DNA from 4 places in the Rossellomorea sp. YZS02 genome. Region 1 is predicted to be linked to each of the others. Evidence: riboswitches for the same ligand, from Rfam matches in the RefSeq annotation. Region 1 holds a riboswitch; each other region holds the start of a gene.
What was found. Region 1 has a riboswitch for cyclic di-GMP ahead of SLH55_RS05030 (amidase). Riboswitches for the same ligand answer to the same signal wherever they lie in the genome.
Positions count from the first base shown of each region.

Region 1 (8,034 bases):
TTCCCATGAAGAATTGGAGAAGGAGGCGACAGCGTTTGCGCGGTCCATGCGCGAAACGGGATTGGTTGCACCTCAGCATGCGATTCTACTGAGGTTCTTAAGCAGGAAGGTCCAGAATCTTGTTCCGGCTGCCCTTCAATTAAATGATAAAGGAAAGGCAAATCTTGATGAACATGCAGAGCTCGTATTCCAGCTCATAAAAGTGGCGATCTACCCTGCCACTAAGCAATCCGTATACGGTCTTGCCCTTATGCTTGAACGGGGGGTCCTGTCATCATCCCCTGTGTCACCTGGATTGAAGAGGCTTATCGAACTTGATATAAGACCCGAAGTGAGGACAACCCTCCTTAATTCATGCAAATCGGGTGACGGAATTACGGCAAATTCGGTACTTCTTGCAGGTGTCATCAGTGTCCTGGGGCAGCCTATAGGAATCGGACAGGGGCTGAATCCAACCTGTCAAACGGCCCGTGGGATCAGCCTCTGGGCCCAGCATGCCCCTGGGTATTTACTCGAACTCATTCCGAGGGCGGCGAGAGACGGGGATATCGACATCAAGTTTGAAGGAACACCGGTTCACTCCAAGGATCTAAGCGGGGGCCTTGCGCCTGAGCTGCATCAGGAGCTTGACCCGGTGTCCCTGGTTCTCGTCCCTCATCTTGACAGGATTTACAGTGAGATGATGAGACGGGTCTCCCTTAGAGGGGAAGATGGGCACCGCTGGGTCAATCCAGAATTCTACGGGGATTGGGTCCAAAAGGGATTCAGTACGGTGATTGACCCTTTAACCGGACTCATCTCCGACTATCCCGGTTTTGTGAGACTCTTTTATGCCACTCATCATCCGGAATACAATGATGATTACGGTTTGATTTACCCAAATCCGGTGGGGATTTTCATTACGAATGTCCATGGGAAGCTCCTTGGATTCCATGCCGTGTCGATTCTGAGGATCACTCAAGATCCACAAGGAGAGTACAGGATTTATTTCTATAATCCAAACAACGACGGTTCTCAGAACTGGGGGCAGGGGATCGAGCCTTCCGTTATGGAAAACGGGGAGCTGGAAGGGGAATGCTCGCTCCCATTTCACGAATTTGTCTCAAGACTGTATGCTTTTCACTACAACCCGTACGAACAGGGTGATGCTTTCGCAGTGGAAAATGACATTGTCGATGAAATCAAGGACCTTGCCAGGGAGAGTTGGGGAAGGGATTATACGTGGGTTTGAATATTGAAGGCGTTTGGGCAGCAATGTCCCAAACGCTTTTTTATGCGTGGGATGATTCTTCTGACACCAGCCATACTAAGGAATGGAGGTGGTACACATGAGAAGTGATGGGAATTCAGATGAGAAGAGAATGGACGTCCCGTTAAAGGCGGAATTTACAATGAATGACCGACTCCGTAACCCGAGCGGGGTGTATGTCCCTGGAGAATCAGTGGAGGAGCACCATGCCATTGAGGAAGGGAACGGGGTCATCGCTGAAAAAGTAATCGGACAAGCAAATGAGAATGGATAGGAGAGGAATTATATGAGCGATTATTCTGTAGCGAATCTGTCAGACGATATGTTGGATAAGGTAAAGAGCATGGAAAGTGAACTCCGCCGGCTAACAGCGGACGACATCGTCTTAATCGCCTATAAAAATACGGAAATCAGCCCGGAAGGAGAGGGACAGAATGGATAAAGGAAACAAAGAAATGCCGGACTTTAAAGAGCTGAATGACCGGATCATTGCAGAAGAACCGAAAGGACCGTTTTTCGCCATCAAAACAAATATGGATACACAAGGTGTAAAAGATAATCCTTATGCGTCAGAGAAAGCGAGTCCTGAACAAGAGGAGAAATTACAGCAGTTCTTTGAAGATGAAGAGTTATAAAAGGATGACATAAAGAAGCGCCCATCTACATCGATGGACGCTTCTTTAACTTTATTTAGTGTGGGATTGTTCATCGCGTAATTCCTTTGACACTTTCGGTGCCACCCAGAGCATGGGAAGTAAAAGAAGGGAGACGGGAACGGCCGTGACGACGATGAAGTTCTGCAACGCAGTGACACTTCCGTCTCCTATATATAGAAGAATCGCTGCGATGGAACCCATCAGGATGGACCAGAACACTCGTAAGGACACTTTAGGGTCTCCCTCACCCGAAACCGCCATGGCAATCGTATAAGACATGGAGTCTCCTGTCGTGACAACGAAAAGAATCGTCAATAATAAAAATAAGGGTGAAATAATCCCGGAAAGTGGCAGTTGATTGGTAATGGCAATCATTGCTGCAGGCATTCCGCCACTCGTTAATTCCTGTGATACACTTCCTGGATTCTGCAGTTCATAAAAGATACCTGAACCACCGACAACCGTAAACCAGAAGGTAGTGACAATGGGAGCGATGATCGCAATGGCCAGTATAATCTGGCGTATTGTCCTGCCTCGCGAAATACGGCTGACAAGTATCGCCATCATTGGCCCATACCCAATGAACCATCCCCAGAAAAACACAGTCCAACTTCCCAACCAGCTCTTATCTGACCGGAATGTGCTGACCTGGATAAAGTGATCCACATAAAATCCGAAAGAAGAGATGAATGAATCAACAATGAATCCTCCGGGACCGAATAATAAAACAAATAGAACCAATCCAAAGGCTAATCGTACATTGAAATTACTCAGGATTTGGATCCCTTTATGCAGTCCGGTTGCAGCTGAAATGGTCGACACGATCACTAAACAGACAATGATCGCAAGCTGGGTTGAGAATTGATCAGGGATTCCGAAAAGGGCAGACAGACCGTAACTTGCCTGTAAACCAAGGAATCCGATCGGTCCGATTGTACCTGCGGCGACCGCAATGATGGCAAAAGCATCGATAAGGGTCCCGAGGAAACTGTTTTTAAGCTTTTCCCCAAAAATGGGATACAGAAGGGTGCGGGGTTTCATCGGCATCCCCCTGTGATAATGGCCATACATCATGACGACGGCACTCAATGTACCCAGGATGGCCCAGGCAAGAAAACCCCAGTGCATAAAGCTTTGGGACAACGCCGGCATGATAGCCCCGGCGGTCATGGGATCGACTCCCTCGTGCATCGGTGGAACCGTCATAAAGTGGTACATAGGCTCTGCGGCAGCCCAGAACACGCCTCCCCCGGCAAGCAGGGTAGCCATGATGATCGATAACCATTTAAATGTTCCGATCTCCGGTTTTTCCATATACCCTAACCGGACGCCTCCATACTTAGAGAATGCCAGATACAGAGCTACGATGAAGTGTACCAGCATTAACACTTGCCAGAAGGCCCCGAAGTATGTCGAAGACCAGGCGAAGCCTTTGTTTACAAAGGCAGTAACACGATCGAGACGAACGAAAGCCGCGACAACGAAAAGAATAAGTAATCCACCACTGATGGCAAATACAGACCAATCAATCTTGGATTTGTGATGCTTATTAGACATATAGAATAAATGCTCCTTTAATATTCATTGAAAAACACAAGGTCCTACTATCTCACAGGGGGAAAAGAGTTGTAAAGGGAACGAAAAGAATTCATAAAAGACAATTTTTGTCACGGTTAAAATTTGGAAAATTACATCTTTTCAACGGTAAAAAAAGAACTATACTAAAGAGTAAGAATAAAACAAAACTGAAAAAGGCAAACTTGTTGAAAAACAAGGACGCAAAGCTATGGGCCTACCCGATTTCGAATGGTCGCCAGGCTGCCAGGCTCCTCAAAAGGGCCAAGGCTCAGGGAAGAGGAGAATGAAAGATGAGAAGATGTTGGAAATGGGTTTGTATTTGTTTGATCATGATGAGTATGATTTCTAATCCATCAACTGAAAAGGCAGCTGGTGCAGACATGAGAGGGAAAAGTACGTGGCTTTGGAATACAATGGAGATTATCACACAAAAAGAAGAAATCATTGACTTCTTTAAATCCCATCATGTAGATGAAGTTTATTTGCAAGTGAATCCAGCAGTGGAAAAGGAATACTATCACCAATTTATCGAAATGGCGAATGGTGAAAATATACATGTATACGCATTGGACGGGGCACCAAAATGGGCGACCGTAAAAGGACAAACCTCCCTTAGTGCCTTTTTTGATTGGCTCTCTGCATACCAGCTTGAAGCAAGTGAGACTCAACGATTCACCGGAGTTCATCTGGATGTTGAGCCTTACCTTTTAACTGGATGGACAACCGCCTATGGGAAGACGGTGTTGAACTATCAAAAAATGGTCAATATAGCAGTGGATCGCTCCAATTCGCTTCAACTGCCATTAGGGATGGATATTCCATTTTGGTTTGATGAAAAAACATACAATAATGAATTTGGGAAAGGGAACCTTGCTCAGTGGGTGATCGGACAAACGGAAGAAGTTGGTATCATGGCATATCGTGATCTAGCCATTGGAGGGAATGGGATCATAGAGCTTGTCAGAAATGAAATGGCTTTCGCCCAGTCTGCAGGGAAAAAAGTGAAAGTTGGAGTGGAGACCGCTCCATCTGCAGAGGGGAATTTCCTGACTTTTCACGAAGAAGGGGCGGCTTTCATGTTTGATGAGCTTGCGGTGGTTGACGCGGAGTATGAAACCAATTCATCTTACAAAGGAATCGCTGTCCATCATTACGGAAGCTGGAAGGAATTGTTAGAATAAGAGAGGAGGCATGAATGATGTCGAAAGTAGCCTTGGTTGCAGGGGCGACCGGTCTGGTCGGTTCGCACTTAACAGATATCCTGTTAAAGAGTCCGGAGTATACAAAAGTGATTTCTTTCGTTAGAAGGGCTAGCGGTTTGGAACATGAGAAACTTGATGAACGGGTCATTTCGTTTGATGGGATGAAGCTTCTGCCTCACGAAGAAGTCAATGATGTATTCTGTTGTCTTGGTACTACGATTAAAAAAGCGAAGACAAAAGAAGTATTTATGAAGGTAGACTATGAATATCCCATCCAACTTGGAAAGATTGGGAAAGAACATGGGGCGACGAAATACCTTGTCATATCTTCCATGGGGGCAAGTCCGGGTTCTCCATTCTTTTATAGTCAGGTGAAAGGAAACCTGGAGGAAGGATTAATGGAGCTTCATTATCCATCCCTTCACATTTTCAGACCCTCCCTTTTATTGGGGGAGAGACAGGAGTTCCGTCTTGGGGAAAAAGCGGGTGAAATTTTCTCAAGGATGGTCCGTCCGATCATGGTTGGCAGGTTGAAACGTTACAGAAGCATCTCGGGCAAACAGGTGGCGTATGGGATGTACCGTACAGCAATAAGTTCAACCGGGGAGAAAGTAACCATTCATGAATCAGATCAAATCCAGCAGCTGTGAAAAGGGAGGGAGACCATGAAGAGAATACTGAGAGGACATCATCTTCTGTGTACTCACGGATTTAAAGGCATGGGGTACAGTCCTGAATTTGTTCATAAGATGGCTGAGATAGTAGAAGACATACGCAACGACGACATGGACTTTCCCATCCAGGTCGTTCAAACCTTCGATGATGCCTGCGGCGCCTGCCCCCATAAAGGGAAATCAGCATGTGAAAAAAGTGAGGACTCCAATAATCATGTTCTTACATTAGACAGCAGGGTGATCCATCACTTAGGATTGAAACCCGGTGAGGTTTATATGAAATCAGAATTAATCAATACAACGGCCCAAAAGGTCAAACCCGAAGATCTTGACCATCTATGTGAAGGCTGCTCCTGGCTGGAGTATGGAGTGTGTAAAGACGGAATCGAAGCATTGCGGAAGAAAGAGTTGGCTTGATCTCTTAGAAGAATGTAGCTTATAGAATAGAAAAGAAGCTGGGACAAAAGGGGTATCAGCTAAAGAATAACCCGAACGATCATTGGAAATCGTTCGGGTTTTTCTGTTGAATGTTGCAAAAACATCAATCATGTATAGCTCAATTCGTTACGACCTGGCCTCATCATTGAATTTGATAAAAATGTCTCAAAGCATTCATAAGGTGCTTCATAGAAGGATCTTCAGCCAGATTCACAAGCATTCCTTTGATGACGACGGGACGGGTTTCGTCTTTTTGTATTTCTTCTCTAATGACTTCCAGGGAAATCCGGGTATTCTCGTCCTCAGCCAACTCCAGAGCATCCTGAATCATGTGAATGAGTGTCGACTCATTGATTCTGGTGGAAGTGGTGAAATCCTTAACCAAGTCATCCAGTTTTTCAAAGGAAAGTACCGGCTTATCTCCGCTTTTAAGCAAACCATCCACAAGGTCATCTGTTCGTCTCAATATAAAATGGGATAGGTATGAAAAGTCCAGATCGATTTTATCCAGCATGACCAGTTCTAAATAAGAATGGAAAAAACCTTGAATCATCATGGTAATGTCCCAAAAATAGGGCTCGATCTTTTTTCCATAGATCCCGAATAATCTTCTTCGGTAATACCGGTGAGTGTTCATCTTCATCTCGCTGAGGAGATCATGAATTTCATCATTGAACGGCATGGCGTTCTCCCTGATCTGCATGATAATGAACTCTTTATGTTTACAGATTTCAATCAGCTGACATTCTAATTGCTTTTGGAATTTATCGTATGGTGATAAATCCTCGTTCTCGATCTCGTTTACTTTGTCCGTGATCATGGTGAAATAGTAATTCATAATGGCGAGCAGAAGGGCTTCCTTTGACTTGAAATATAAATAGAAGGCACCCTTCGATATATCGCATTCATTCACGATTTCTTGAACGGAGGTAGCGTTGAACCCTTTCGTGGCAAAAAGCTTAATGGATGTTTCAATGATTAATTTTTCTTTTTCCTTCATACTTTCCTCTCCTTGATAAACTCCTTATGTATATTATGACCGATTGGTCACAAAAAATAAACCTTTTGTTTTATAAGTATATTGACTTATGACTGTGTGGTCAGTTATATTAGATTGTGTTATGACTAGTCGGTCAGAATAAGAGAGAAGGGATGAATACAACGTGAATAGTATTATTAATTTCGTACTTAAGAATAAGTTTGCTGTTTGGCTGATGACGATCATCGTCATTGTTGCAGGCTTATATTCAGGATTTAATATGAAGCTTGAAACCCTGCCGAACATCAATACGCCGATTGTCAGTGTGACAACCGTGTATCCTGGCGCTACGCCGGAAGATGTTGCAGACAAGGTTTCAGAACCGATTGAAAAACGCTTGAAGAATTTAGATGGGGTGAATGTCGTCAGCTCTACCTCATATCAGAATGCTTCAGCCGTTCAGATAGAATACAAGTTTTCAAAGGATATGGATGAAGCCAAGACCGAAGTGGAAGAGGCTCTTTCCGATCTTCCTTTTCCGGATGGAGTCAATGAGCCTGAAGTTTCAAGACTTAACTTTAACGCCTTTCCGGTCATCGCTCTCAGTGTAGCGAATGAAGACCAATCGTTGGCACAATTGACGTCTACAGTAGAAGATACAATCGTTCCGGAACTCGAGGGAGTGGAAGGGGTAGCTTCTGTACAGGCTTCAGGTCAACAGGTGCAAGAAGCTCGTCTTGTTTTTGACGAAGAAAAGCTTGCTAAGTACGGACTTACAGAAGAAACGGTTCAAAACATGATCAAAGGCTCTGACGTGACGGCACCATTGGGGTTGTACACGTTCAAAGATAGCCAGAAATCCGTCGTGGTCGACGGAAACATCACGACGATTGAAGATTTGAAAGAAATGAAGATTCCTGTGACTCCAAGCACTGGTGGAGCCTCGGCACAAGGGCAGCAACAGTCTTCTGCACAGGGACAAACGCCACAAGCACCTCCTGCTGGAGCAGCATCTTCAGGCATGAAGATCCCAACGATTCAACTTTCAGATATTGCTGATATTGAACTGGTTGGTAAAGCAGAATCCATTTCCAGAACGAATGGAAAAGAATCCATCGGACTTCAGGTGGTGAAAACGGCAGACGCCAATACGGTGGATGTTGTCAATGCCGTCAAAGATAAGATCAAAACGTTTGAAAAAGACATTGATGGTGTAGAAATCATTTCTACCTTTGACCAGGGGGAGCCGATTGAAGAA
Region 1 covers NZ_JAXBLY010000003.1:192,325-200,358, reverse strand. Annotated here, with positions in the region: gene SLH55_RS05055 (hypothetical protein) at 1-1,231, shown strand, start outside; gene SLH55_RS05050 (hypothetical protein) at 1,329-1,523, shown strand; gene SLH55_RS05045 (hypothetical protein) at 1,536-1,691, shown strand; gene SLH55_RS05040 (hypothetical protein) at 1,684-1,884, shown strand; gene SLH55_RS05035 (BCCT family transporter) at 1,936-3,462, opposite strand; cyclic di-GMP riboswitch class I at 3,649-3,731, shown strand; gene SLH55_RS05030 (amidase) at 3,774-4,664, shown strand; gene SLH55_RS05025 (oxidoreductase) at 4,682-5,335, shown strand; gene SLH55_RS05020 (DUF1284 domain-containing protein) at 5,351-5,776, shown strand; gene SLH55_RS05015 (helix-turn-helix domain-containing protein) at 5,940-6,797, opposite strand; gene SLH55_RS05010 (efflux RND transporter permease subunit) at 6,961-8,034, shown strand, end outside.

Region 2 (8,034 bases), on a different contig from region 1:
TAACGTGGTGTATTCCTTCCCGATCCCGATCAGGAAGTTGTAGAATTCTTCTTCCCCTGTTTGTTCTTTCACCTTTTCCACGAGATCTCTCGCTAGTTCCAGGGAAGAAGACGGTGTGTCTGCTTTGCCGTAGAGAACGAGGATCACCTGGCATTCCGTCCGCAGTGAATAAATCTTTGAGTTGAAGCTTGATTCCTGGACGAGCTTCTCGAGTTGGTCGAGCATAGGCTTATAGTCTGACGATGCAATCGAATAAACCGCTACCGTGAACCTTTCCGGCAAGGTCAGCTTGACGAGGGATGCATCATGGCGGAGCTGACTTTCACTTCCGTACTCGTGCTGCAGGAGATGCCACAGTACTTCTTCTTTTCTATCCTTCTTGATATTGACCTTTGCGTACATATCATTGATCAGATTTCCAAGATGTGCTGAGATTTCTTCAAGGAACGCGAGCTCTTCGTTTTCCAAGAGACGGTTGGATTCCTGAACCCAGATGTATCCCATCGTGTTACCCAGGTACTTGGCGGCAATGACGACACGCTGGTGGAATCCTAACTCTTCCATCGCCTGCACCCGGATCGGATCCGTATGTTTCTCGAGTTGGTGGACGATGCCCTCTTTTTTCAGTCGGTCGATGATGAAGACCGGACATTTTTTCGTAAGGATCGTTTTTAGCTGTGTTTGATCGAACTTATTTGAAGAGGAACTGTATGAAATCAGTTCGAAATTTTTGTTTTCTATGATGACGGGATTGCCCAGTTTTGAGCTGATCAATTCCGTTGCTTTATGAATGTCTTCTGTTTGGAGGATGATATCAAGTGCTTCCATAGGAATCTTACCTTTCCACGAATGTTTGTGATTCCTATTATAGCGTTAAATCCCCCAATAAAAAATGAAAAGCTCCCCCGTGTCGGGAGAGCTTTTCATGTTCGATTTATTCTTCATCCATAAACGGATAGGTAATATCTGTTGTTGGCGCAAAGTTTTCTTTGATGATACGAGGACTGGTCCAGCGAATCATGTTGAAGATTGAGCCTGCTTTATCGTTTGTACCTGAACCGCGCGAACCGCCGAATGGTTGTTGGTTAATCACGGCACCTGTTGGTTTATCGTTGATGTAGAAGTTACCAGCTGCACCGGATAGGCGGCGTTCCAAGTGCATGATCGCTTCACGGTCCTGTGCGAAGATCGCACCCGTTAAGGCATACATAGAAGCTGTATCCACTGAAGTCAGTGTTTCTTCTAATTGATCGTTTTCATATACATAGATCGTTAAGACAGGTCCGAAAATTTCTTCGGTCATCGTTTTGAAGTTTGGATTCGTTGTGACGATGACAGTCGGTTGTACGAAGTATCCAACAGAATCATCATACGTACCACCGGCAATGATTTCAGCTTCTTCAGAATCAGCCGCATAGTCGATGTAGCTTGTGATGGAATCAAAGGCAGGTTTATCAATGACCGCACCCATGAAGTTCCTGAAGTCTCTAACATCCCCAACTTTAAGCTTAGCCGTTTCTTCCACGACACCATTTTTCACTTCTTCCCACATGCTTGCTGGGATGTAGGCACGTGAAGCTGCTGAACATTTTTGACCTTGGTATTCGAATGCACCACGAACAAGTGCAGCGACTACTTTGTCTGCTTGAGCCGTTTCGTGAGCGAAGACAAAGTCTTTACCGCCTGTTTCCCCAACTAAACGAGGATACGATTTGTAGTTTGTGATGTTTTCTCCTACTGTTTTCCAGATCGTCTGGAACACGCTTGTTGATCCAGTGAAGTGGAATCCTGACATGCGTGGATCCGTTAATACAACTTCTGATACTTGTGAACCGCGTGAAGGAACAAAGTTGATAACGCCTTTAGGCAGTCCAGCTTCTTCCAGGATACGCATGAAGTAGTAGTTTGATAGTAAAGCCGTTGTGGCTGGTTTCCACACAACTACGTTCCCCATGATCGCAGGAGCTGATGGCAGGTTACCACCGATCGCTGTGAAGTTAAATGGAGAGATTGCCAGTACGAAACCGTCTAATGCACGGTACTCCAGGCGATTCCAGATGTTTTTCATGCTGTCCGGCTGCATTTGATAGATTTGGTTTGCATAATCCACGCCAAAGCGTAAGAAATCGGCTAATTCTTGCGCCGCATCGATTTCCGTTTGATAAGCTGTTTTGGATTGACCTAACATCGTAGCTGCATTGATGACGTCACGGTATGGACCAGAAATCAAATCAGCCGCTTTCAGGAAGATGGATGCTCTGTGCTGCCATGGCATATTGGACCAAGATTCTTTCGCATCCATTGCCGCTTCCACTGCATCGCGAAGCTCTTTTTCACCTGCTTGTGAATAGGTAGCCAACACATGTTTGTGATCATGTGGCATGACCACTTGCTTCACTGTATCTGTTTTAATTTTCTCGCCATTGATGATGACCGGGATCTCAACCTCAATACCAGCTTGGCGCTCTAATTCAGCTTTTAACGTTTCTCTTTCTTTCGTACCTGGGGCATATGTATTACCAGGCTCATTTGTAGGTTTTGGGATGTTGTAAATTCCGTTACTCATTCTCTTCACGTTCCTTTCTGATTTCATTCTGTCTGGATGTTACTTGCTGAAGATTCCTTTTAATGCGAATGCGATGTTTGCCGGCCGTTCCGCCAGACGTCGCATGAAATACCCGAACCAGTCCTCGCCATATGGCAGGTAAATGCGGACGGTATATCCTTTTTTCAGTAACTCGGACTGCAGTTGGTTCCGCATGCCGTAAAGCATTTGGAATTCGAAGCGGTCATTCGGAATATTGTGTTCTTTCACTAATCCGATGGTGTAATTGATGATCGCTTCATCATGGCTTGCGATCGCTGTATAATGGCCGTTCAAGAGCTGTTTCTTGATGAGATGCTTCAGATTCTCATCCACCTTCTTCTTCTCCTGGAACGCCACTTTACCCGATTCATTATATGCACCCTTCACAAGCCTCAAATAAGGGGAACACTGATTGAGGTCATCCACATCCTTCTCTGAAACATAAAGATAGGATTGGATCACCGTCCCCACATTGTCGTACTTTTGACAGAGCTTCTTGTAAACGTCAAGGATGGCATGGCACCTCGAGGAATCCTCCATATCGAGAGTGACCGTGATTCCGCTTTCTTTTGCCTTCGACAGAATCAACTCCATACTTTCCATGACAAGATCTTGACTGATATCCAATCCCAGGGAAGTCAGCTTCACAGAGATCTCAGTCTCCAACCCATGATAGGCAATGGCACTGATACTCTCGATACATCGTTGGACATTCTCCCGCACCACTTCTGTGGAATCGACGAACTCACCTAGATGATCGACTGTTACCTGGAATCCCTCTTCGTTCAATTGCGTAATCAATGGAATCGCCTGTGCAAAGGTTTCTCCCCCCACAAGATTGTTAGCCCCAAATTTCGATCCCCACCGTTTAGCCATTTTATCCAATGCCTTATTGTGCGAAAGAAACAGGAAAAAACGTTTACTGATTGCTTCCATGATTACAACACCTCCTTATAGTGACTGTTACCTCAAGACTGGAGTGATTAAACGAAGAAATGTAAATCTTAAGAAAATTATAGCTGGAAAAGAGGTTCGGAAACAACGTGCTCGGGACACAAATATTTGTGGGTGGAGTTATGGTGGGAGCACAAAAGGGGGTCGTGGAGAGGTGACATAACGAATACTTGGTAATGAAGGTTCTGTATTTTTCTCTAATATATTTGTTGTAAATAAATCCCTAAAGTGTATAATTACACTATAAGGATTCATTTACAATAAAGTAAAAACAAGGAGGATGACCTTGACAGAAAAAAGATTTTCTTGGTTAAGCTATGCATCTATCGGGTTAGGAACACTGTTGATTTCTCACCCTTTGTTAACGAATTTCTTTCCGAACTATTTTATGGGTTTACAGTACACCGGTATCACATTAACGGTGCTATTCAGTGTTTTAGCTTTTAAGAAAAAGAATGAGAAGAAATTATTGGCTATAATAGGGTTTTCACTAGCCATGATGATGTTGGTGTTCGTTGGTGTCCTTCTGTATATACCTTTTCATAAACAGAGTCCAATGTAAGTATGGTTATACACCCTATTATGTATGGAGTGACTTAAATGAATAAAAAACGGATGATTACAATAATCATGAGTCTTATATTTTCTTTTCTTCTGTTATCACTCTACTCTTTATTTAACGGAATTCCTTTCGGTAGGTATATCGCAAAAGCAAAAATCAAAGATTATGTGGAGCAAGTATATAGCTTAAAAGAAGGTATTCCCAAACCACAATTCAACTTCAAAAATTCCACCTACGATGTGTACCTTCCTCAATTGGAAAGCCAATTTTCCTATGATCTTTCACATAATCTAATTATTGATGAGAAACTGGTGGAGGAGAAGAATAATGAGTTCCAAATTGATTACAGCAAGTTGAAACATTCATATGGAGACACTATTGAGTTGCCCGACGCATGCTTGTTCAGCTCGGTTTCAGCTGATGGAGAATATTCCAAGAATATCCCAATGTATCAAAAAATCTATCTTTTAGGGATTATCAACCGCGATAAGATTGATTCAGAGGAGAGTTCTAACATGCCTGCAAAACTTACTAATGAAATAATAGAAGGGATTGGGGAACATTACAACATTACATCTCTTCAAGTCATTTACACTGATTTAAACGGTCAATACGAAATCACATTAGACAGCAAGAAACCTATTTCATATAAGGCATTGAGTAAGAATACATCAAAGATGGAGCAAATTGGTGAAGTAGATAAAGAATTGATCCGTGAACTGAATGATCATTAAAGGTTCAAAGAAGCACCTGTTCTTTTTTAACGTGATTTCGCAGTCGGGAGCATTTTTTTCAATAATCAATAAGGGGCCGGAGGGTGGCGGATTCAGCTCTCCTTTCTCATTCGATTGTCCGAAAGTAGCGCAAGATTTGTTACCATATTTAACCAAATGACGCAATTATCCGGAAAATGACGCAATAAATAAAAAAACGACGCAATTATCCGGAAAATGACGCAATCACCCCTGTAAATGACGCAATTAAGCAAAAGACAGTCCTGCTTTATTGGGTCTGGGAACGGTACGCCTCTACCTTTTCCTTTTTGACCGTCCCCGGTTTGCATTTCAAGAACCATTTTAATCCTCTACCTGCACTTACTCATTATTAGTAGTAAGGTTTTCTAACTTATTAATGGTGTGATCAATTTCATTTTTAGATTCTGTAACGATTCTTTGTAAGTCATCTGATATCCGATTAACTTTCAGGAGTTCATTTGTAATATTCTCAATGTTGGCATTAACCTCTTTAATGGCTTCATCCGCATTCACAGAAAGCTTTCTGACTTCCTGGGCGACTACGTTGAATCCCCTTCCGTGTTCACCCGCTCTGGCTGCTTCAATCGCGGCATTTAAAGCAAGAAGGTTGGTTTGAGAAGAAATATTTTTTATCGATTTTGATGTTTCATCAATTCGATTAATTTGCTCTCTTAAAGACTCTAATGCTTCTACTTTTTCATTGGAATTGGCCATAACTGATTGAACTAGATTTTTCGGCATGCTCTTTAATTGGGAAATGATCTCTACCGTGGTATTTTCCCTTTTTGTAATGTCTGTGGCAATCTTCAGTACGGCATGGACAGAACCATGTCCATCTAAAATCGGAATATATGTTGCTTCCAGCCAAAGTTTATTTCCATGTTTATCGACTCTTTCAATTTTCTCTTGAGACTTTTTCCCACTCCGAAGATTGTCCCATAACTCAGTATATTCCTTGCTTTGGCTATATTCTATCGTGCAGAACTGTTTGTGATCCATCCCTTGCATTTCCTTCACACTGTAGTTCATCGCATCAGCGAAGTGATCATTTACCCAAATAACCTTTCTGTCTAAAGAGAATTCAATCATCGCCAAATTTGTTTCAAGAGCTAATAAAACATCCTTTATATCTAACACTTGGGTGCTAGTCTTACTAGTTAATTGGTTCATATACATATCCCTTTCATTTATAGCTTTTCGTTTTAAAAATAAAAAAAGCCAATTAAACAATAAAGTTCAATTAGCCGGTTGCGCTAGTTGCTCCCCGATTATCCAAGCGCCCAAATACAGATAATCATTCATAGCATCTAAATTTATATATTTGCTATATCGGCAGTTTCTAAGATATGTTTAGATTGAGCGATCAACTTGGGTCCGGCTAATAATCAGCTACTTACCTTTCTCTTTATGTTTTCAACTATATCTTTAACGGTCACATTCTCAGTACTTATATATTCCCCAAAATCGTTTTCAGAATAAGCCTTCAAGCACTTATCCGTTTGTTGAAAACACCAATTTCCTTCTTCTTCTCCACGCTCTCGCAACCTCTTATAGATCGTCTCCTTGTCTGCTGTTAAACAGAAGTGGTAAGTGTGTGGATCTAAACGTTTGAATCCATTATAAATATAGTCATAGTATTCGAGTTTCCTAATCGTCATAGGGACAATCAAGTTCACATGATACCTGGAGATGAGCTCTCCTGCCATCTTAACCGTCAACTCTTTCCATAGTTGTAAATCTTGAAAATCCCCTGTTTGAGATTCACGCTGTTTTATTTCTTGGGGCAATACATTCCTTAACATGTACCCGACTTCTTCAGGATCAAATAACATGCTGTTTTCAACGACTTTCAGGAGTTCATCAGAGATAGTGGTCTTCCCGACTCCGAACGCCCCGTTTATCATGATGATCATGATTATTTCAACTCCAATCTCAATCTACTTTATCGTTTTTCCAATTTACCAACCGAAATACATTTTCCGACAAACCCCATTCCAATAAGGTGAGGCATCCACCGATGACTATTTCGTTTCATTCATCACGTTTGTTAAAGAATAAACCCATTCTCCCCTTCAAAACGTCCAATACTTCTTCCGGCACTACTCTTATACTGATATCCTCACCAAGGAACATGATCCAATTGGCCGTTTCCTTTACTTCTTCGCGTTTAGTCACATCAATAAAAGTCTTTAGAACCCCAGTACTGTGGTATGGATTCGTATAAGAAAGGGAAACGTTTTTAGGATGATATTTTTTGAATTGAGCAATCGCTTTCGGACCAAGTTCAATGACTAGGTTGATGACTTCTTCCTGCTTTTTCAGTTTATCCAGGATCTCTTGTTCACTCTTCCTTTTTCGATTGGGATACGGCTCTACATCGGTAAGGTGGTCGACTGAAAAGATCTGTTTCTTTTCATCATCCAAATTGAACCCTTCAATATGCCAATGACTCTTTTCCCGATAGAGTTGCAGGAGATAAATAGGATGGGGTTTTTTGACCTTCTCTTCTATTGTAATCAATAAATATCTATCCAACAGGAAGGTTTGAATCAGTTTATCCAACATGGGATGGGGGAGGTCGGAAAGATCAAGAATATCAGGATTATAGGGATTGGTCCCTTCAAAGAGCAGGATCTGATTTAACAGAACGAGGGTATCTTGTTGTTGTTCGGAAATGAGGCTGAGGAGTTTCTCTGCCAGGGATTGGCGACTCTTCAGATAGGGAAGCTGGAGATTTCTTGTCGCCATAAAGGCAATAAATAGAGCTTTCACCTCATTATCGGTAAAACGGACCTCGGGCAGAACAGAGTTGTGCATGACAAAATAACCACCGTCCCGGCCAACTTCAGAAACGAGTGGCATCCCCATGGACTCAATCTCCCTGATATCCCTCATCGCCGTCGACCGCGAAATGTCAAACTCACGCATGATTTCAGAAATCGTAAAGTGGGCACGATTATTAATGTAACGCATGATCACGTTAATCCGTTCAACTTTTTTCATGGGGACCTCCTAAACAGTATCACTTTTTGACACAATTTAACGTTAGTATATACATATCAAGTGTTGAAGACAACAAATTTATGAAAAGGCAGGTTTTGACGATGTCAAATTATCAGTTAGAAGAAAAAGACTCCTTCACCGTTGTGGGTGTGGGAACCGAATTGACGAGCCAT
Region 2 covers NZ_JAXBLY010000016.1:3,173-11,206, forward strand. Annotated here, with positions in the region: gene SLH55_RS15650 (PucR family transcriptional regulator) at 1-828, opposite strand, end outside; gene pruA (L-glutamate gamma-semialdehyde dehydrogenase) at 935-2,566, opposite strand; gene SLH55_RS15660 (proline dehydrogenase family protein) at 2,606-3,523, opposite strand; gene SLH55_RS15665 (hypothetical protein) at 3,828-4,103, shown strand; gene SLH55_RS15670 (hypothetical protein) at 4,142-4,837, shown strand; gene SLH55_RS23255 (methyl-accepting chemotaxis protein) at 5,198-5,599, opposite strand; partial or broken gene SLH55_RS23260 (PAS domain-containing protein) at 5,639-6,034, opposite strand; cyclic di-GMP riboswitch class II at 6,094-6,176, opposite strand; gene SLH55_RS15680 (AAA family ATPase) at 6,244-6,771, opposite strand; gene SLH55_RS15685 (helix-turn-helix transcriptional regulator) at 6,890-7,861, opposite strand; gene SLH55_RS15690 (GyrI-like domain-containing protein) at 7,963-8,034, shown strand, end outside.
Region 2: linked by a shared signal. The riboswitch ahead of SLH55_RS23260 (PAS domain-containing protein) and the one ahead of SLH55_RS05030 (amidase) in region 1 are both predicted to bind cyclic di-GMP.

Region 3 (8,034 bases), on a different contig from region 1:
ATAATTATGTAAGAGAGGGACGGACCTTGTATCATATCCGCGACTCTGATAAATGTTTCCGAGGGGGATTAAAGATGAAGAGAAAGCTGCTAGGTGTTCTTTTTGGCGCTTCATTGGTACTGGCTGCCTGTGGTGGTGACGGCGGCGACAGTACAGAAACAAGCTCCGGCGGAGTGGACCCTGAAAAAATCGTAAATAATAAGTGCACCAGCTGCCACGGTGGAAACCTTGAAGGCGGGATGGGGCCGGCCCTGAAAAATATCGGTGCTGAGCTAAGCAAAGATCAAATTCTTGAAACCATCAAGAATGGTAAAGGTCAAATGCCACCTGGACTCATTGAAGGTGAGGAAGCGGAAGCAGTAGCTGAATGGTTATCCAATAAGAAATAAGATCAGGAGAAGAATCCACGTTGGGGTTCTTCTTTTTTTGCATGGATTCACTCCATCAACATAAAATATCCACCATTTCTTACTCCTAAGAGTTTATCCACAAGTTTTTCCTAGTCCTTCTTTAAGTGTTTATTACAGAAGTTTTTCTTACATCATGGTTCATTTTGCTGAGCTCAATTATAACCTAGTAATTTAATCAGAATAGCATCAACTTAACGTTTATCATTTTAAGAACCTGAAACTTTAGAGTGTAGTATTAGTACCTGTTATTAGATAAAAAGTACTATTTTTCCATCAAAAAATAGGTAAAATCGACAACAAAACAGGTAAAAAATTCACATTTTTTCACGTGCTGAAATGAAAATGTAATAATTTTTTTCCTTAACTTACTATAAAGTGATGTTATAATTATTTTCGGAAGCGTAATTCGAGTTTTTTCACCATTTTTTGTCTAACGGTGGTAAAGACGACTAGGGTTACGTGCCGTGTACATATGTCGATAACAGCCAAGAGGGTAACTACATAATACAAATTAGGTGATTTGAAAATGATAGAAATGAAAGACGTCTACAAGCAGTACAGCAACGGTGTCATGGCTGCTAATGGCTTTAACGTCCACATTAAGCAAGGTGAGTTTGTGTATGTGGTGGGTCCAAGTGGCGCCGGGAAATCTACGTTCATCAAAATGATGTACCGCGAAGAACGTCCTTCCAAAGGAGATATCATCGTTAATGGTATCAATCTCGCAAAACTGAAGAATAGTAGAGTTCCATACTTACGAAGAAATGTTGGAGTCGTGTTTCAGGATTTCAAGCTGCTACCATCGCTGACAATCTATGAAAACATAGCCTTCGCACTTGAAGTAATAGAAGAACATCCAAAACAGATTAAGAAGAGGGTCATGGAAGTTCTTGACCTGGTAGGGTTAAAGCATAAAGCAAGAATGCTGCCGAATGAGTTATCAGGCGGGGAACAGCAGCGTGTATCGATTGCACGATCGATTGTGAATACGCCAAAACTTGTGATTGCAGATGAGCCGACGGGTAACCTTGATCCGGAAACGTCTTGGGATATCATGAACATCTTTGAAGAAATCAGCAACCGTGGAACAACGGTCATAATGGCTACGCATAACCGTGAAATCGTAAATACAATCAAGCACAGGGTAATCGCCATTGAAAATGGCCGCATTGTCCGGGATGAACAGCGAGGTGATTACGGTTATGAAAGCTAGAACGTATGGCAGGCATTTCAGAGAGAGCTTCAAGAGCATCGGCCGTAACGGCTGGATGACTTTCGCATCGGTGAGTGCGGTTACCGTAACACTGCTACTTGTAGGTGTGTTTATCGTATTGATGTTAAACATGAACAAGGTAGCGACTGATATTGAGAAAGACGTTGAGGTTCGTGTATTACTTGAAATTGGTACTGAGAAATCCCAGATTGATCAGATTGAGAAGAAGATTCAAAAGATAAATGGAGTTGAATCCGTCGAATACTCTTCTAAAGAGGAAGAGCTTCAGAACCTCGTCAAGGACTTGGGTGACGATTTCAGATTATTTGAACAAGATAATCCACTGTATGATGTGTTTATCGTAAAAGCTGAAAACCCACGTGATACGGGAAAAATAGCTGGACAAATCAGCTCATATGACGGTGTAAATGAAGCACTGTACGGTGAGGCGAAGATTGAAAAACTATTTAATGTGCTGGAAATGAGTAGAAATGTAGGACTTGTATTAATTATCGGTCTACTATTCACTGCCATGTTCCTCATTTCAAATACAATCAAAATTACCATTGTCGCAAGAAGAAGGGAAATCGAGATAATGAAACTCGTGGGTGCAACCAACTGGTTTGTACGCTGGCCGTTTATATTAGAAGGATTATGGCTGGGTGTTTTAGGTTCTATTATCCCGATCGCTCTTGTCACCACAGGTTACTACTATGCTTATGAATTTATTAAACCGAAACTACAAAACAATTTTATTCAGATATTAGATTTTACCCCCTTTATCTACCAAGTAAACGGATTGATTTTACTGATGGGTTGCCTGATCGGTGCCTGGGGAAGCTTTATGTCTGTGCGTAAATTCTTAAAAGTGTAAAATTTGATAGGTTGATAGAAGCTGAAAGGAGCATGCCGCTTGAACAGGAAGTATTTTATATCATTATCACTTGCAGCAGCATTAACAATCGGGGGTCTGCCAACGTTCGCTACAACTGCTAGCGCTAACTCCTCTGTGCAGGACTTAAAGAAACAGCAGGGTGACGTTTCTTCTAAAAAGGAAGAGGTCAATGGAAAGATAAATGAGAAAAATTCACAAATTGACCAAAACATCAGCAAGCAGAAAGATATTCAATCCCAAATTACTGAAATCAGCACGAAGTTGAAAGATACAGAAACAAAAATTACAGAAAAAACAAAAGAGATTAATGAAACGACTGCTAAAATCAATAAGCTTAAGGCAGATATTGAAGAGTTAAAGGAAAAGATCGCAGAACGTAACGAGCTTTTAAAAGAACGCGCTCGTGCGATTCAAGAGAAAGGCGGCTCAGCCAATTATCTTGACGTACTTCTTGGAGCGGAAAGCTTCGGAGACTTCATCAACCGTGTCACAGCAGTAAATACAATCGTAAATGCAGATAAAAAAATCATGGACGAACAGAAACGCGATCAAGCTGAATTAGAGAAAAAGCAGGCGGAAGTAGAAAAAGAACTTGCTGACCTTGAAGCTTCAAAAGCGAATCTTCAGTCCCTGAAAAAAGATCTGGATAGCCAAAAAGCTAAAAAAGCAGAATTATTCAAGCAGTTAGAAGCTCAACAGGCTACGTTAAAAGTAGAAAAAGCTGATCTTGAAAAAGAATCAGACGAGCTTGCTAAGATGGAGCAGCAGCTTGAAGGAGAGATCCAGGCAGAACAAGCACGCCTGGCAGAACTAGCCCGTCAGCGTGAAATTGAACGCAAACGTCAGGCTGAAGCTGAAGCAGCTAAACGTGCAGCGGCTACGTCAAGCAATAGTGGTGGTGGCTCGACGTCAACAGCGCCAAGTGCCCCGGTAAGCTCAGGAGCATGGACAGCTCCAGCACATGGAACGATCACTACCAACTTCGGATGGGATGTCTTAAATGGTGAAAGAAGATTCCACTATGGTACAGACATTGCGGCACGTGGAAGTGTTCCAATCTCAGCAGCAGCTGATGGATATGTCATCAAAAGCCATTACAGCTCAAGCTACGGTAATGTTGTATACATTACTCACTCTATCAACGGTCAAACGTTCACTACTGTATATGCTCATATGTCTTCTTCATTAGTAAGTACTGGACAAGCTGTGAATAAAGGCGACCAAATCGGATACATGGGTAACACCGGCTTCTCATTTGGACAGCATTTACACTTTGAACTTTACAGAGGATCTTGGAGTGCATCTCATTCCAATGCTGTAGATCCACGTCAATATATTAACTTTTAAGTTTTAAAACCCCGTTCTCTAGTAGAATGGGGTTTTTTATCGGATGCTTTCACTCTGTATTAGGATAAAGGATTCATCAACTAATTACGGTATTGTGTTTTCATATCATCTTTCTTTTAGTATAATGACAATATATTTAAATGATTTTCGAAAAAGGCAAACTAATTGAAAAATTAGGACGCAAAGCCACGGGTCTTCCATTTTATTAAAATAATGATCGCCGGGTTACCGAAATAACGGAAGCAATGAATACTAATGGTTGCATTTTGCTAGTATGATTTTGCCTGCCGATTCGTAGGATATTTTTTACTAGAGATGCTTTATTAGTAAGGATTGAACCTGTAAGAAGGATGATGGTATTGGAGTTAGCTGATATAAAGAGACAATTGAGAAGTTTCTGCAGAAGAAATCGTACAGCATTAAAGTACACCCATATAGGACAGTATACAGCTGAAGAAGTCAGTGACATGTTCCTGGAATGTGTCGGTCCTGAAGAACTTGAAAAGATCCTACACGACATTGAAATAATCAATCAGCGCGGTGGGGACAGCGTTAAATATTTTATGCTTATATTGGAAGGTTTGAAAGCGGCCTAGATTGCAAGAATACTTATGGATCACCCTTTGTATAATCGGGGTGATCCTTTTGTTTTATGAATCGTATCAGGGCAGGTATAGTTCTTATTTGTTCAACGGTCCGACACACATCCAGCGTACAAATCTGTAATAATTCAACTAAGGGATACACTATGAGTAAATAACTTGATTGTGGGTTTGAGATTTAAGATACTAATACATAATAGGGTATATATTTGAACGGGGGAATTTCAATGACCGGACATTTATTTGAACATCATAAAGCTTCAAAGCTGCTTGATCCAAAGCGGCAAGCCATAGTGCCTGTAGACAAAGCATTGGAGATGCTTCAATTAAAACCTGATGATATTGTGGCAGACCTGGGTTGTGGGAATGGATATTTAACCCTTCCGATTGCCAGGATAGTTGAAACGAAGGTGCAGGCAGTAGATTTACAACAGGAAATGCTTGAGTACTTGAAGCAGCGTGCTGGGGAAGAAGATATAGACAACATCGTGTATGTGAAATCATCCCTTGAGTATCTTAGCTTCAACAAGGAAACGTTAGATAAGGTTGTATCTGCTTTCGTCCTGCATGAAGCTCCTGATTTGATCAAAGTTTTTCAAGATCTTCATGACATGTTTAAAGACGATGGAATCTGGTTGATTCTTGATTGGGAGGCTGTAGAATCCGAAATGGGACCGCCAATAGAGGAAAGGCTTGCTTCTGAGGACTTGGACCGTCAACTTACTTCAGCGGGCTTCACGACAACAGTCGGGCATTTCCATCCGTCCGTCTACTATATCGTTGTGAGAAAGAACGCTTGTTAGTGAAGGGAGTAGTGACCGATGCATGAAATGTGGTACTCCATAGGTTCATTCACGTTTCCTTCTTCCTGGGGAGCAATCATTGCCTCCTTCTTCCTGACGTATCTGTTTCTCTATTTCTGGAATAGAAAGGCAAGCGATTGGTATTCGAGTGCGGTCTTTTATTTTATTCTTACCTGGAAGCTGAGTGTCATAGTGGTAGATTTTCAAACGGTCATCGATCATCCCCTTACAATCCTGTATTTTCATGGAGGAAGGGTTGGTTACTGGCTGGGGATCCTGGCAGCACTTTTATACATAACCTTAAAAAGGGGAGTAAGCCCATCCATTGTAGTCATCGCCTGGGTCAGTACGGTGGTTTCCTTTGAATTTGTCCATCATGTATTAGAACTGGATTTCCTTTCAGAAATCTTCCAACTTATCATCAACGGGACACTCTTTTGGTTTCTATTAAAAAAATCAAGTGGACTAAAGCGGGAAATATGGATAGTGCAATTAGTGGTTGTTTTCACACTGCTTCAACTGCTGTTTCATTCGTTAAATACAGGTTTTACGTTCACTACCGTTACATGGACGTATGTAGTGGTGATGATCTATCTAATTGCTTTATGCGGGAGGAGGAACCATATTGAATAAACGGAATTTTGCCCTGGCAATCGTTGCACTGCTAATTGGGATTTTTCTAGTTAACCTGTTCCAGGATCAACAGGAAAAAAAGGCAAAGCAAGAGTCAGCACAATTAGCCAAAGAGTCCATGGACCTGAGCAATGCCAAGCAGGGGCTGACGAAAGGTGACCGTGCGCCGAATTTTGAACTCACCACTTTAAATGGCGAGAGCATTCAACTGTCCGACTATCAGGGAAAAAAAGTGATCCTGAATTTCTGGGCCACCTGGTGCCCGCCATGTAAAGCCGAAATGCCCCATATGCAACAGTATTATGAAAAAAATGCGGATAAAGAGAATGTCGAAATACTTGCCGTTAATCTGACTTCCCAAGATGACGGAAAGAAAGCGGTCCAGCAGTTTGTCGATGGATACGAGCTCACCTTCCCGATCCTCATGGATGATAAAGGTGATATCGGAGACGAATACAGAGCTTTTACCATTCCGACCACCTATATGATCGACACCAACGGCCTCATCCAGCACAAAATCGTCGGCCCCATGAACGAAGAAATGATGGGTAAAATGGTCGAACAGATGGAATAATGGGAGGGACGGACCTGGTTTCATTACATACGCTATGAGGTATAAGTAACCATGACTCAAAAAGGAGGATCAATATGTTCCATTACACAAAAGAAGTTTCAATGAATGTGAAAGAAGCGGTGACAGCCGTTGAGAACGCACTTAAAGAGGAAAGTTTCGGTGTTCTTTGGAATCTTGACCTTGCCGGGAAGCTCCAGGATAAGGGTCTGGACTTCAATGAAGAAGTGGTCGTGCTCGAAGTATGCAATCCGCATGAAGCAAAGAAAGTGCTGGAGGAAAGCATGCTCGTAAGTTACTTCCTGCCTTGTAAAGTGACGGTATACACAGAAGGCGGAACAACCAAAGTCGGTATGGCGAAGCCGAGCAAGCTGATTGAGATGGTTGATAATGATGAACTGAAAGAGTTGGCATTGGATATTGAAAATCGCTTGATCGGTTGTTTAGAAAACGTTTGATGGATGGGAACCTGTTGCAACAAAGCGACAGGTTCTTTTTTTATGGAAACCAACATCTCTCACTCCTCACAATCTTCTGAATATGATACACTTTTTAAAATACATAGATAAAGGAAGGATGACGGAAATATGAAATTCACCACCAAGGTTGTACATAGTCAGCTTAAGGGAACGGAGGAAATCCGCAGTAAGACGACGCCGATCTACCAGACGTCTGCATTTTCTTTTACCTCACTGGAGGAGCTGGAGGGCTTTTATGAGGGGAAGTCTCCTTATCTCTATACAAGAACGGGTAATCCCAACACCGATGAACTGGGGAAGATGGTGGCGGACCTGGAAGGAGCACCAGCTGGTGTCGCCACATCTTCCGGTTTATCCTCCATCCTCGTGGGAATCCTGGCTGTCGTTCGATCAGGAGACCATATCGTAGCAGCAGAGGATTTGTACGGTGGTACCTTCCATATGTTAAAAGCAGAACTGAACTCATTCGGCATAACCACATCATTCGTTGATTTTACAAATGAGAAGGAAGTAGAAACAGCGATCACTCCGCAAACCAAACTGCTTTACAGTGAAACCGTCACAAATCCATTTATGCGTGTTGAAGATATCTCTAAAATGGTCGCTTTGGCGGAAAAGCATGGCTTGAAAACGATGATTGACAATACGTTTGCCACGCCGTTTCTGCGCCAGCCTTTCCTTGAAGGCGTAGACTTGGTCGCCCACAGCGCGACGAAATATATCGGTGGACACAGTGATATCACGGCAGGGGTGGTCGTAGGTCACGAAGAGCTTGTCCAAAAAGCAAGAGAGAAAGTGGTCAATATTGGTTCGAATTTAAGCCCTTTCGAAGCCTGGTTGACCTGCCGTGGTGCCAAAACGCTGGCACTGAGAGTCGGGACACAGGCCCGTAACGCAGAGACCCTTGCAGATGAACTGCGAAACAACAGAGGAGTGAAATCGGTCTATTACCCAAGCAACCTATCAGAAAAAGGGAACGGTGCAATCGTGACGATTGAACTTGAGCCAACATGTGACATCAGTACATTCTTCAAGTCCCTTGGCTGGATCAAAATCATCCCGTCCCTGGCCGGTGTGGAAA
Region 3 covers NZ_JAXBLY010000005.1:184,357-192,390, forward strand. Annotated here, with positions in the region: gene cccB (cytochrome c551) at 75-389, shown strand; gene ftsE (cell division ATP-binding protein FtsE) at 937-1,623, shown strand; gene ftsX (permease-like cell division protein FtsX) at 1,613-2,497, shown strand; gene SLH55_RS07140 (murein hydrolase activator EnvC family protein) at 2,537-3,865, shown strand; cyclic di-GMP riboswitch class I at 4,011-4,098, shown strand; gene SLH55_RS07145 (hypothetical protein) at 4,225-4,461, shown strand; gene SLH55_RS07150 (class I SAM-dependent methyltransferase) at 4,695-5,270, shown strand; gene SLH55_RS07155 (hypothetical protein) at 5,289-5,903, shown strand; gene SLH55_RS07160 (redoxin domain-containing protein) at 5,896-6,477, shown strand; gene SLH55_RS07165 (DUF302 domain-containing protein) at 6,552-6,932, shown strand; gene SLH55_RS07170 (PLP-dependent aspartate aminotransferase family protein) at 7,062-8,034, shown strand, end outside.
Region 3: linked by a shared signal. The riboswitch ahead of SLH55_RS07145 (hypothetical protein) and the one ahead of SLH55_RS05030 (amidase) in region 1 are both predicted to bind cyclic di-GMP.

Region 4 (8,034 bases), on a different contig from region 1:
GCCGTTCTCTTTAAAGACATCGGCATTTCCCCATAAATTAAAGTATAATTCGCTTAAGTTGTTTTTAATATTATTCTTAAACGTTACTTCCAGGGTGCCTTCAGCTTTATGAGTGGTAGAGTTGTAGTCTACATCGATGGTATAGGAAGGGGCAGCTGGTCCAAGAGCATGCTCGTTCTTCTTCTTGCCATTCATGGAAAATGGCTTATCGTGAAGCTTAGATAGGTCAGGCGTTACGGATGGGACATAAGCCCCTTCCGGATTCTGTTTCAACATATCATTTTCATTTGCGGATGCAGGTAAAGCAACCCCGGCTGCACATAGAAGTGCGATGGCTCCCATTGATATTCGCTTTGTGAAACGCTTAATATTCATTCTGAACCCTCCTTAAGTTGAACAATCCGCTGTAACAATTTCTGGGATTATCCTTATGTTTACTGGATTCTGTAAAGGAGAGCGTCTTCCCTTGATACTATTTTCTCAATTTATGGAAATGTTTCAGTGGTTTAAATTGGTTGGGTATGTATATGTGCCTAGAAAGAGTTTGTCAAAGCAGTTTCCTTTACCCAATCACATAAAACCCTTATAATCATACAAATAGATTTGTTCTCTATGTGCATCGGCGAATAAAGGTAACCTGCTGCTCCCTGCAGTCCAGGTTACTTTTTTATTGGAAAGGGTACGATAAAAGAGAATGAAATACGGTGCGAAGATAAGGGTTTGATAAGACATGAAACATTTACATAGACAGCATATATGGCTCGGGAGGATCCTTGCGTCCGATCCCGGCAGAAAAAGATTTCAGCAGGCAGGAAAAGCAACGATCAGTTTAATATCGGCTGTGTTTGCGATGCTTTTTATATTGAAGCAATTCAATCATCCATCCATCACTCCGGCGATTGTTTCCGGGATGGTAGGGATGCTGGGCATATTTGTCGTCATGGATGACACGACGGGCAAAAAGAAGGTAACGACCCCTTTGGTTGGTGTCGCAGTTGCAATCGGAATTACACTGGGTTCCGCTTTTGCTCATTACAGTCTTGTGGTGAATGCTTTATTAGTGGGGGCCATATTTAGTGCCTTTTACTTTTCACGTTTCGCCATCCGCTATTTTTCCATGGGGATGGCAGGCTTTATGTCCATTTATATATCATCGATCCTGCAGCTGGACGTGGCGCATCTTGAGTGGTTCTACATCGGAATTATCCTGGGGGTTGTGTTTGCTTTCCTTTATAACTTCATCATCTTTAAGGACTCTGTCCATATGTTACGAAGAAGTATGCGTTCATTTCATATCCAATCCAATTTGACGTTTACCATCTTGATGAAGATGATTGAGGACCCTGAGACGAGCAGCAAGCGAAGGAAGCAGTTGGACCGTAACGTGAGAAGGCTGAATGAATATGCCAGAAGCGTAGCGGGAGATATAAATGAGAATGATTTAAAAAAGCTGTGGCCTGGTATCGAGGCATCACAACTTCGGTTATATGTGTTTGATACAGAAATGCTCATCCAAACGCTCACCGATTCGCTGAAAAAGCTGAAGGACCTGGAAGCACTTGAGGTCATGGAGCTGAGGCGCCTGCTTGTATGGGTCATTCGTTCCCTTCGTGATGCCGAGGTACTGGCCCAGGATTATGATCCCCGTTCCCTTGAAGAGGCAGAAAAGGCCATCCAGGCTCTTCGTCTGGTGTTGTCCGAGGTCTTGAATCAGGAAGAGAAGCCAGAAGGGTGGGTATACCTGCTAAGACGAATCGAGTCCATTGCTAATCATGTCCTGGAAGCGGCCATCACCATACAGGAGTCATTGAAAGTCTCTGAATATAGGGAGACGGCTGTGGAGAACGATGGTGAACCGGAAGAAGAGGAGAAAGAAGAAGCTTCTGAAGAGACTAAGAGTTTAAAGCCATCGACGCGTAAAGCGATACAAGCATTGGTAGCGGGAACGCTTGCGATCATTGTCGGGGAGCTTATCGCACCTGCACAGCCGTACTGGGTCCTGTTAACGACCTTTATTATTCAAATTGGAACGGAGTCTGTAGGCAGGACGTATATGAAGGCATTCCAACGATCGATTGGAACGGTGATCGGGGCCATCATTGGATTCGGAGCGGCCAATCTCGTATCCGGAAACTCGCAGCTGGAGGTCTTTCTCCTGTTTGCGGCCCTGTTCTTCGCCTTTTATCTATTCCCAGTTTCGTATACACTGATGAGCTTATTCATTACGATGCTCATCGCATTCATGTATGATCTCCTACTGGGCGGGATCAGCATACAATTGATGGGGGCCCGTGTGATTGACACAATTGCCGGAGCCGTGATCGCCCTGATCGTCTCGGCGTTTGTATTTCCAAAGAAAACAAAAGACAAAGTCGCGGATAGCTTCGACGATTTCTTTGAGGAACTTCAAGGCTATGTATCTTCCTATATAAAAACTTTTTCGATTCCGGAAGATAATGTATTGACGGACCAGGCCTTTGATCTGGATCAGAAGCTCCAAGGAATCAAGGATGAGGCACAATCCCTCCTTCAAAGACCGGGTGCCATGACAAGGTCAGGGGTAGGACGCTGGATCACAGTAGCAACGGCCATCAATTATTACGCAAAGCATCTGCTCGCCTCATCCCATCGAAAGGTTCCGGCAAAGGTTTCAGAGGAGCTCGACAGCGCATTCATGGTAACGGGAGAGAAAATGTCCCATAACATCGAAACGCTTCGTCAGTTGTTAAAAGAAAAGGAAAGTTCGCCTGTGATGTGGGATTTAAGCGCCGAAAGGCAACGAATAGAGACCCATGCCCCAAGCTGGCGTAAATCCCAAGTTGACCTCATACATCATCTTTACTATGTATGGAGAATCAACCAGTCGATTGTGGCACTTGGTGAGGAATTAGGGGCAGAGGTGAAAAAAGGGTAAAGCGGATTCCGCTTTACCCTTTTTTACTTAATAGATATCTACATTCCCACTGGATACAGAAACATTAATGTTATATTGGCCGGAGCCTGAAACTCCTGAAATATCGCCGTCTTCTATTTTCTGATCCTTTAAAGGAAGATTGCAGGAAATGTCACCACTGCTTGCATTTCCATTCAGCTTAAAGCTCGCGTCATCGGGTAAATCAAGATTCACACCACCGGAGCTGACATCGAAATTCACGTCTCCCTTTAAGGAGTCCATGGAGACCGATAATTCTCCCGAGGATAAGTCACCTTCGAGTGGACCTTCATAATTCGATAATTCTACATCTCCTGAGCTGATTTCCACCTTACCGTCCTTTGTAGAGAGACCATTGACGACCAAATCACCTGACGAACCATCATGCTCGAACACATTCGTCTCTAGATTGTTCAGTTCCATGTTTCCCGATCCCATTTCAACGGATAGTTCATCAAGCTTCCATTTCGCTTTATCTGATTCTCCAGCCATGACCAGGTTACCGGACCCTATTTCGATTTCCATGCTTTGGTCATATTTCTTGGGAACATAAACCGTTACGTTCGATTTTTGGTTGAAACCAATCCATTCATACCATTTGTGTTTAACGTTTACTTGAATGGTGTTTCCCTTCTGATCCAATGTCATCGTTCCTTTTCCGTCGATCTCCACCTTTACCTCGTTCTTATCTGCAGGTAATATCTCTGTGTCGCTGCTTTCTAAGTCAAGGTCGATATGCTTCGTCTTATTGGTTACTTCGATCCGGTCTCCAGACTGGCTTTCCTTTGCAAACAAGGATGTATTGTCACTCAAAATCACATAGAGCGTTCCGAGTGCAAGGAGCGCAATGATCACGGCAAATGCATTTTTCATTCCCTATCCCTCACTTTGGCTTGTTTTTCCATTTTATAATGTTAGTTTAATCTAGTCTGAAGTTCACCACAATGAGCCATAAGATTATTTTTGAATCAGACTTGAGGCTTAGAAAGGAAAAGGAAGACGTGAAAAAAGTTCTTGAGAAGAGTGGATATCCCTTATAATGTAAAGACAGAATGAACAATAGGAGAGAGGGAATCAAGGTGACGATCGAAATTAGTGTAGCTACCGACATTGAAGTAGAGGAAATATTCGAAATGGCAGGGTTGAATCGGGAAGAGGCAACGGGAGTTCCATATGAGAAGCATAAAGAAGAAATGCAAAAAGCATATCGTCACTCCATCGAACATGGAGCCTACTTTCTCGTAGCCCGTGAGGAGGATGAACTGGCAGGATGGGTTCAGGTGGATAAAAGTGTTGACTGGATTACCATGAAAGGAATTGGTTGGATCAATGATGTGTATGTGAAGAAGTCCTTCCGAGGTAGGGGACATGCAACGAAGCTATTGAAACAGGCCATTGGGGAACTGAAAGACCGGGACTATGATGAAGTAAGATTGAATGTATACATGTTCAATGAACAGGCGATCAAACTGTATGAAAAATTGGGGTTTTCAGATGTATGCAAGTTTATGAAACTGAGCCTGGAGTAGATGAATAAAAAGTGGGACCGGTCATCAATACCGGTCCTTCTCCTTACTTGGCAATAAACATTTGGGTCCAATAAATCCCTTGGCTCGCATCCTTGGCTGTTCCCACGCCAATATGAGTGACTTGTTTATTTAAAATGTTTTTGCGATGACCTGGACTGTCCATCCAAGCGTTCACAACTGATTCAGGTGTTTTCTGACCGACTGCAATGTTCTCAGCTGCAGTTGAATAATCCACGCCAAAGTTCTCCATCATCTCAAACGGTGAACCATACGTTGGGGAGGTATGGGAGAAATAGTCATGCTCCTTCATATCCTCAGACTTCATCTCAGCTACATTCGATAGTTCTCCGTCCATCTTCAACGCACTGAGTCCATTCTTTTTACGTTCTTGGTTGGTTAAATCAATCACTTGCTTAACATACCCGCTTGCATTTGACGATTGAGAATCTTGTTTAGGCTCTTGTGCAGGTGGTTCAGGCTGTCCTGCATTTGGCTCCCCGGCAGGCTGATTAGGTTGAGGCGTACCTTCGTTAGAGAATTCTTCACCGGGATCTAAGTGAGTGAATTCACGCAAATCCCCGTTTGGATCGACAGGAGCAATAAAACGGTGGATGGGGTTTCGATTTTCTTGTAAATCGTTCATTCCCACTCTGTCTTGGTTTCTATAGGAAACTGGATCGTAATTCACGTTCTGTGTATCAGTCAGTGTATCGTTTTTATCGTTGTTATTACAGCCAGTCATCATCATGAACGGGATGACGGCGCAGATGAAGATTCGTTTTTTCATGAGAGTCCTCCATTTTGTAATTGCCTAAGATAAGGCTGATAACAGTTTTTAATATGTACGCCTGCCAGATTCTTTATCCTGTTAAAAATAGGTTTAAACGACGTACAGATTTAATTCTGTAAGGTTAGGGTATACCTATCATGAAGATCGATTAATTCTGTATGAGGAAGTGAAATTCATGAAACATATCCCTTTACCCTCCTCCTTTTACAAGCAGCCAACATTGGAACTCGCCAAGGCGCTACTGGGTTGCATATTAGTGAAAGAGACGGAGGAAGGAATGGCTTCAGGATACATCGTGGAAACGGAAGCCTACCTTGGACCGGAAGACAGGGCTGCCCACAGTTATGGAAACAGGCGTACGAAACGGACGGAAGTGATGTTCCATGAGGCAGGCCGGATTTATACATATGTCATGCATACTCATTGTCTGGTGAACGTTGTGAGCGGGGAGAAAGAGAAGCCTGAAGCGATCCTCATTAGAGCGGTAGAGCCACTTGAAGGAGAGGAGCTGATGGCATGCAGGAGACCCGGTCATGTGAAGAAGAATTGGACTAATGGTCCAGGAAAACTGACGAAAGCGTTAGGCATCACGATGGAGGATTATGGAGGCCGTTTCAATGAGCCACCGCTCATGATCACCAAAGGATTTTCCCCTGAAAACATTTCTTCTGGAAAACGAATAGGGATTGATAACTCAGGAGAGGCCAGGGATTATCCATGGCGTTTTTGGATCAGTGACAACCCGTATGTGTCGAAGTAAACACTTTCTTTATGAATTTTCAAATAATTTATAGAAAACACACCCCAAAAGTACTAGTTTGTGGTATATTTTTCTTATAAACATCTTCATAATCGTACATTCGACTGGGGGGCTGTGAACCTAAATGATAGATGGGCGCTTACATTTAGGGGAGCCAGTAGCGCAACCGACCACATGCGAACGCGGGGAATGCGTTTTTGTGTGGTTTTTTTATGAAAAAAACAAAACTAAAGAGAGAGTATAGGGGTCCTATGAACATCTTTACTATTTTTCAAGACGACTTTATCTATCACGATTTTCAGCCATTATATGATATGGGTGAACATCGAACCCTCTATGCTTATGAGGGTCTGTTACGGAATAAATTCAACGAAAATCCTGAAAGTGTCTTTCAATCGGCGATGAAAGCAAATATCCTGTACAAACTTGATACTCTATCCATTTCTAAAGCCCTGGAAAGTTTTTCGGTTAATGGGCTAAAGGACTGTAAGCTGTTTCTCAATATTTATATCACAACGATTCTTCATCCGAGTTTTCACACGTATTTTTCCGACCTTATGACCCGTTATCCTGATATAAAGGGGCGCCTTGTACTGGAGATTAACGAATCCAGTGCAGAAGAGTTGTGGCAGAATCCATTATTAAAAGAGTCATTGAAAGAATTGAAGCAATATGGTGTCTGGTATGCCATTGATGACTTTGGGCAGGGGACATCATCCATCAAGAAATCGATTGAGTATGAGCCTGAGATCATCAAGCTGGACCGCTACTTTGCCATGAATTTAGCTAAGGATGAAAAGAAACAGAGATTCCTTTCTTTCTTCAGTCAATTTTATGGGAGTGATACATTGATTGTATTGGAAGGAATCGAAACGAAACAGGATATGCAGGTGGCCAAGGAAATCGGGATCACCATCGGACAGGGATTTTATTTAGGAAGGCCAAGCCGGCTGTTGGCTTAATAGAAGAGCGACTCTCTAATAGGGAGTCCTTTTTTTGTTATGTAATTGCCAGACTTGAAATAAAATTGAAAAATTTTAACATTTCTATTAAACTGAGGAAAAAGAACAAAAGGGGATCCATACTATGAAATTTCTCATCTATCCGATTAAATTGATATTCTATTATATTCTTGGTCTGTTTGGGATTTTAGCCGTGAGTATAGCACCTGAAGTGTTCAGGGAGAGGGGGCTGTACAATGTTGTAGGGTACCTTGAGGAATTTGTGAAATTTATCTTTATATTCCTCGATGGGGCGAATTGGAGTTATTCGTACAAAGGTATCACCGTCAGTTTTCTGGATATGCTTTGGGGTCCATATGTATATTCCCTGCAGATTGTAGGGGGGGCGTTGGGAATAGGGCTTGGTATTGCCTTCATCCTTACCATCTTCACCGTATTTTTACCACGTCCTGTCACTTCTGTACTTAAGAAGGGTTTAAACCTGTTAGAGACTGTGCCGGATTTGATGTTTGCGTTCATGCTCCAGTTATTAATTGTCTATGTGTTTAAATATTTCGGAGTAGAACTGATGAACTTTGCAGAATACGGCGAGGAAAAAGTCTTCCTTGCCCCGATGATTACGTTATCCATCATTCCGATGATTTCATTCTTCCGGATCATGCTCTTTATTATGGAAGAAGAGCTGCTCAAGCCCCATATTGAATTCGCTCAAAGTAAAGGGATGTCGAAGGGCAGGATTCTGTTTTCACATGTGCTGAAAAATATATCCCCGAGTCTGTTTTATCATGGAAAGTTAATTATTTGGGGACTGTTGTCCAGCTTATTCATCATTGAAACGATTTTCAATATGAAAGGGATCACCTATTATATCATTCAAGATTTCAGACCAATGGTAATTGCCATCTCATTAATCATGATCTTCACACCTTTTTTTGTCGTGTATCAGGGAGTATACCTGTGGATCAACCATGAGAGCAGTGAAGATCACACGAAATATAAACGGGATAAAACAAAGTGGACAGAATGGAAGATATGGGGCATTCTTTCGACCATTCGAAAGC
Region 4 covers NZ_JAXBLY010000035.1:3,786-11,819, reverse strand. Annotated here, with positions in the region: gene SLH55_RS22440 (M1 family metallopeptidase) at 1-375, opposite strand, end outside; gene SLH55_RS22435 (FUSC family protein) at 731-2,914, shown strand; gene SLH55_RS22430 (DUF4097 family beta strand repeat-containing protein) at 2,942-3,805, opposite strand; gene SLH55_RS22425 (GNAT family N-acetyltransferase) at 4,012-4,461, shown strand; gene SLH55_RS22420 (CAP domain-containing protein) at 4,505-5,248, opposite strand; gene SLH55_RS22415 (DNA-3-methyladenine glycosylase) at 5,427-6,011, shown strand; cyclic di-GMP riboswitch class II at 6,111-6,192, shown strand; gene SLH55_RS22410 (EAL domain-containing protein) at 6,224-6,973, shown strand; gene SLH55_RS22405 (ABC transporter permease subunit) at 7,098-8,034, shown strand, end outside.
Region 4: linked by a shared signal. The riboswitch ahead of SLH55_RS22410 (EAL domain-containing protein) and the one ahead of SLH55_RS05030 (amidase) in region 1 are both predicted to bind cyclic di-GMP.